Linked DNA regions of Flavivirga eckloniae. The protein of the gene in region 1 interacts with the protein of each later gene in a pairwise test. Links are inferred from orthologs where the notes say so. Each region holds a gene or a part of one and is shown in the gene's direction. Other genes may lie near its edges.

Region 1 (3,173 bases):
CAAATAGATATGAGTGGAGAAGTTACAGATGATAGAGGATCTACTGTTACAGAAAGAGGGTTTGTTTATAGTACTTCGGTAAACCCTCCAACTATTTCAGATACTAAAGTTGTTGTGGGAAGTGGAGAAGGTGTTTTTAATGATGCATTAGGAAGCCTGTCTGCTAATACCATTTATTATGTAAGGCCTTTTGCCACAAACTCTATTGGCACATCGTATGGGGACTTAAGTACAATAGATACTAGTGTTTTATCTGATAATAATATAGATTCAAAAGCTAAAATTAAAGTATATCCAAATCCATCAACTAATTTTATTCGTCTTTCAAGTGAAACCGAGCTTAAAGGTTATGCCATTTATACCATGCTTGGAAGAGAAGTGTTGAAGGGAACTACAGTAAATAAAAATAAAATAGACATTAAATCTTTATCTAAAGGAATATATCTTTTAAAATTAGAAAATCTTGAAGTAATTAAATTTATTAAAGAATAGAGGTTGATTTTATATCGCTAATTTATAGTGATTTAGGGATATGTAGAGAAATCCTTGGCTAAAATCTAGCTAAGGATTTTTTTATTGCCTAAATTGGGGCTTTATTTTCTATAAAAGCGTACATTATTCATGAAACTATTTTCTAAAGAACAAATATATCAAGGAGATAAACTAACATCCGAACGTCAAAAAATATCTTCAACAGATTTAATGGAGCGTGCCGGGATGCAAATATTTAATTGGATCCATATGCGTATGCAAGGAGCACAGGTTCCCATTCATATATTTTGTGGTATTGGTAATAATGGTGGCGATGGATTGGTGCTGGCCAGACATTTAATTTTAGATGGGTATAATGTTAAAACATATGTTGTTAATTGCAGTGATAAGCGGTCCAAAGATTTTTTAATTAACTATGATAGGATTAAGAATGTTACAAAGGATTGGCCAACACTTTTAAGTTGCACCGAAGATTTTCCAGAAATTCACCAAGATGATATTATTGTTGATGCTGTTTTTGGTATTGGATTAAACAGGCCGGTAGACGATTGGGTAAAAGCGTTATTTGGGCATTTTAGAAGCACAAAGGCATTTACTTTGTCTATAGATATTCCTTCGGGTTTAAGTACCGATAAAGTCCCTGAAGATGAAAATAGTGCGGTTTGGGCTGGGTATACTTTAAGCTTTGCATCCCCTAAGCTGGTTTTCTTTTTACCAGATACGGCTAAACATACCGTACAATGGGAGGTGTTAGATATAGGTTTGGATCAAGAGTTCTTATACACGACCCAAACAGAGGTGGAATTAATTGGAAAGCACGAAGTGTTACCAATATATAAACCGCGAGACAAATTCTCGCATAAAGGGCAATTTGGTCATAGTCTTATAGTAGGAGGGAGCTATGGAAAAATAGGAGCGGTAACTTTAGCAAGTAGGGCGGCTTTATCTGCTGGATCTGGTTTGGTTACAGCCTATGTTCCTAAATGTGGATATTTGCCTTTACAAACGTCTTTTCCAGAAGCTATGGTTATAACAGATGCTGATGAGGAACAGATTACAGATCTTAAAATAGATATAGAACCTACTGTTGTAAGCTTTGGTATTGGAGCTGGAACCCATACTAAAACCATAAATGCTTTTGAAGCCTTTTTAAAGACAAATAAAACGCCTTTGGTAGTTGATGCCGATGGAATTAATATGTTGGCCAAAAAGAAAGCGTTACTAAAATTACTGCCAGCAGAAACAATTTTAACACCTCACCCTAAAGAGTTGGAACGCCTAATTGGTGCTTGGAAAGATGATTTTGATAAGTTAAAAAAAGCAAAGGCCTTTTCGAAAAAACACAATTGTATTGTTGTAATTAAAGGCGCAAATACCATAACAGTATTAGGAGAAAAACTTTATGTTAATACAACAGGAAACCCCGGCTTATCTACAGCGGGAAGCGGCGATGTATTAACAGGTATTATTACAGGATTAATATCTCAAGGGTATAATACCTTGGAAGCTACTGTATTTGGTGTGTATTTGCATGGAAGGTCGGCAGATATTGCAGTTGAAGATTTTGGCTATCAAAGTTTAATAGCCAGCCATGTTATAGATTATTTAGGAGAAGCCTTTATTGATTTATTTAAGCAACCAGAACAACCGCCTGAAGCAGAAACGGAAACGAAAGAACAAGAAGCGAAATAGGTTTAACCTATTAGGAATTAGTTCCCTTTATGGTCACTTCAGCTTAGAGCGATAACCATAAAGGGATTTTATATAAATTACCCCAAAATCACCTCAACCATCCACTTTATATTGTGAACTCCCAAAGTATACTTCCAAAGTCTTGTTTCTAAGACAGTTAATTTTAAGAGTTTTATTACTGAATTTTTTTTCAAAAAAAAGAGGGTTAGGCAGGAGGGTTTTTTATATCTGTCACGTTATACTAAAGAACCTAAAAAATATTAAGATTAATGAATTGCGATGTTTACTCATCTAAAGATTCTATTTGTGAAGAACACAACTATAATGTAGCCTTTAAAAAACACTCAAAAGAAGTTTTTAACTTTTTGGTGTACCACTATGGAGACAAGGAACTTGCAGAAGATGTTATACAGGATGCCTTCCTTAAATTGTGGAAGAATTGTGGAAACGTACCCCTAAAGAATGTGAGAGCCTATTTATATACAGTTTCTAAAAATAGAATAATAGATATTTTTAGAAGCAATAATAGTGCTCTAAAGTATAAAGACAATACTACGAATGTTATAGAAAAAGAAACGCCAGAATATATTTTAGAAGAAAAGGAATTTCATAAACAGCTCAATCATGTTCTTAATGCTATGCCAGAAAAGTATAGGGTTCCTTTTTTACTTAATAGAGTAGATAAAAAGAAATATAAAGAGATAGCAGAAATCATGGATGTTACTGTAAAATCGGTAGAAAAAAGGATTTTCAATGCCTTGGTGTTTTTACAAGAAGAACTGCAAATAAGTAAAAAACGATTTTAGCAGCGGGTTTTTTTAATTTGAAACGTTACATACATAACTACTAGACCATAATATGGAAAAGAATAAAATTAATAGCATAACAAAGTTTTTGGATTTTGAATTTTCTTCGGTAGAAGAGAAGGAAGCCTTAAAAGCATCAGACGCCTATTCTGAATTTAAGGATATTATTGAATTATTTGACGG
Region 2 (3,207 bases), 3.8 Mb from region 1 along the record:
AATTAATCCACTCTCTGACAAGGAAGACAGAACAACTGAAGAAGATGCTTTATTAGGACAAGCCCTAGCTATAAAAAGTTTTTCTTTATTTAACCTTGTTAGAATTTATGCGCACACATACATAGGTAACGAAAATGCCCCTGGAATACCTATTCCGGATAGAGTTGATTTTGAAGGGAAAGGGCGTGGTACCGTTCAAGATGTTTATGATCAGATTATACCAGACTTAGAAGAGGCCGTAACTTTATTAGATGGGTTTTCTAGAAGTTCTAAACAAGAGATCGATAAAAACGTTGCACATGGTTTCTTAGCAAAAGTATATTTAGAAACTGGTGACTGGACAAAAGCAGCTAGTAATGCAGCCGCAGCTAGAGCATCTTATAGTTTAATGCCTGGTGCAAATTATGCAACTGATGGTTTTGATGATATAAGCAATGTTGAATGGATGTGGGGTGCAGATATTGATAATGAATCATCGACTACTTTTATATCTTTCTTCTCTCATTTTGATAGTTCTGCTGGTGGATATGGTGGAGTTGGATTTGGTTTAGGATACAAAATGATTGAAGCAAGACTTTATGATATGATTCCTGATACTGATTTAAGAAAAGCTGCCTGGATTTCTCCTGATGCTATAGATCCACCTTACCCTGCGTACGCAAACACTAAGTTTATAGATGGAACTGGCGTATTTGAAGGAGATTATTCTTATATGAGAGCTGCTGAAATGTATTTAATTGAAGCTGAAGCAAAAGCCAGAGACAATGATGCTACTGCTGCAAATGTACTATTTGAATTAGTTAGCAATAGAGACCCTGGTTATGTTTTATCTACTAATACAGGAGATGCTTTAGTAGAAGAGATTTATCTACAAAGAAGAATAGAATTATGGGGAGAGGGTGTATCATGGTTTGATCTAAAAAGACTAAAGAAACCTTTGGACAGAACCGGTACTGGCACAAATCACAGAAGTTTTGGTGCTGTAGACATAGAGGTAGAAGGCGACTTCTTCAGAATGCAAATTCCAGAAGGAGAGCTAAATTCAAACCCTAACATTAATGCTGCTGATCAAAACCCATAATCAACATAAAATTTGTTAATTAAAAACCACCTCTATAGAGGTGGTTTTTTTATACCTTTACCCCATGGAAAACCAAACACAAATCTTTGGAATAAGAGCTATAATTGAGGCTATAAATGCGGGTGAAACAATTGACAAAGTATTTCTTCAAAAAGGCTTAAAAGGAGAGCTTTTTAGTGAATTAGAAAGCTGTTTAAGAAAAAATGCTATTAACTCCTCTTACGTACCTGTTGAAAAGCTTAATAGACTCACTAGAAAAAACCATCAAGGTGCTGTTGCTCAAATTTCTCCGATCGAATTTCACGACATTGAAACTTTAGTAGTAAATGTTATAGAGTCTGGTAAAACTCCTTTATTTTTATTATTGGATCAGTTGAGCGATGTTCGCAATTTTGGAGCAATAATACGTACTGCTGAATGCACTGGTGTTAATGGCATTATTATTCAAAAAAAAGGTGGTGCACCGGTAAATGGTGACACCATTAAAACAAGTGCCGGAGCTGTTTTTAAAATACCTATTTGTAAAGTTGACCATATTAAAGATGCTGTATTTTACATGCAGGCATCTGGTATAAATGTTATAGCTGCCACCGAAAAAACAGATAAAACATTATATGATGTTTCCTTTAAAGAACCCTGTGCTATTATTATGGGATCAGAAGGAAGAGGTATTAATCCTTCAACACTAAAAGTTGTTAATACCAAAGCCAAGCTTCCCATATTAGGTGATATTGAATCTTTAAACGTTTCTGTTGCCTGTGGTGCTTTCTTATATGAAGTAGTGAGACAAAGGATTAACGATTAACGATTAACGATTAACGATTAACGATTAACGATTAACGAATTTAGATTTTTCGTATTTTAACTATCACCACCAACCTACTGAACACCGAACACTGAATACTGAATACTGAATACTGAATAGTAATAATATCACTCCCGATCTTTCCGCCCTTCTCTATAGATATAATTAATCTTAGTGTGTTCCTCCTGCTCTATTTCTGGTTCTATGTGTTCTATAAAATTACCATCCTCATCAAAATGCTTTAAAAAAGGATCCTCCTCTTCATTATAGTTTTCATGCTCCCAGACATATTTCTTAGGTTTGGCTATCTCTCTTCTAAATAAAAAGGCAAATAATAACCCCGTGATTAAACCAGACAAATGACCTTCCCACGATATACCTTCCTTAACAGGAACTACATACCATAGCATACTTCCGTAAAGAAAAACAACCAAAAGAGATAATGCTATAAGCCTATAATGTTTGGCCAACACACCTTTGAAAAAAGTAAAACTCACCAAAACATAAATAAGCCCGCTTGCTCCAATGTGATACGAAGGTCTGCCAATACACCAGGTAAAAAAACCAGAAAGTAGCATCCCATATAGTAAAACCTTCCAGGCAATAGGTTTATAGAAATAAAATAAAGCCATAGAAAGCACAAACAATGGAATCGTATTATGATATATATGTTCAATATCTCCATGAATAAAAGGACTAAAAAGAACACCTCTTAATCCTTTTAAAGTTTGAGGATACACGCCATATTTACTAAAGTTGTAACCAAACCGCACTTCGTACCAAAATACCAACCATATAATTAGTACAAACAATACTGGATAAATAATAACGCTTGTTGAGAATTTAAAGTGGTCTTGGGGCAGTTTCTGTTTCATGTGCTCATATTTATGCTTTTCTATTAATTGGATATAATTCACATGCTAAAGGCCAGTTGTATGCAAAAAACCATTAGTCATGCTTATTTCTCTCTAATTAAAGATAACAAATAGTTAACCAAGTTTAGTATTGATGCTAAAATGTCAGTATTTTAGCTCTAGCATACAGCCTCAATAAATAATGCAGGAATCTGCGAAATTCATCACTAATTATAAAATATGTTGAATTTTGAATTCAAGAGTCTTCAATTTCAAAAGGAATTGTTTTAATTTTACACTATGAATGAACCTTTAGCCGAACGTTTAAGACCAAAAACTTTAAATGACTATGTAAGTCAAAGTCATCTGGTTGGAAAACAGGGAAGCTTAACACAACATATAAAACAGGGTTTAATTCCTTCGATGATTTTTTGGGGACCACCGGGTACTGGAAAAACAACACTTGC

What was found.
Region 2: the proteins of C1H87_RS01455 (region 1) and rlmB interact in binary tests that used the Escherichia coli proteins (3 or more experiments, as listed by UniProt). The link is inferred for Flavivirga eckloniae from one-to-one orthologs.

What each region holds. Positions count from the first base shown.
Region 1 is NZ_CP025791.1:351,244-354,416, reverse strand. What follows is about bases 71-2,902. They hold C1H87_RS01455 (NAD(P)H-hydrate dehydratase), read left to right. Parts: upstream 71-621; coding sequence 622-2,184; downstream 2,185-2,902. Other genes in these bases: C1H87_RS01450 (RNA polymerase sigma factor), read left to right, coding at 2,454-2,902; C1H87_RS01460 (T9SS type A sorting domain-containing protein), read left to right, coding at 71-492. Also shown: more of C1H87_RS01460, read left to right, coding at 1-70; more of C1H87_RS01450, read left to right, coding at 2,903-2,990; C1H87_RS01445 (FecR family protein), read left to right, coding at 3,043-3,173. UniProt on the Escherichia coli protein: Bifunctional enzyme that catalyzes the epimerization of the S- and R-forms of NAD(P)HX and the dehydration of the S-form of NAD(P)HX at the expense of ADP, which is converted to AMP.
Region 2 is NZ_CP025791.1:4,133,531-4,136,737, reverse strand. What follows is about bases 150-3,015. They hold rlmB (23S rRNA (guanosine(2251)-2'-O)-methyltransferase RlmB), read left to right. Parts: upstream 150-1,145; coding sequence 1,146-1,886; downstream 1,887-3,015. Other genes in these bases: C1H87_RS17110 (rhomboid family intramembrane serine protease), read right to left, coding at 2,015-2,761; C1H87_RS17120 (RagB/SusD family nutrient uptake outer membrane protein), read left to right, coding at 150-1,081. Outside these bases: more of C1H87_RS17120, read left to right, coding at 1-149; C1H87_RS17105 (replication-associated recombination protein A), read left to right, coding at 3,041-3,207. UniProt on the Escherichia coli protein: Specifically methylates the ribose of guanosine 2251 in 23S rRNA.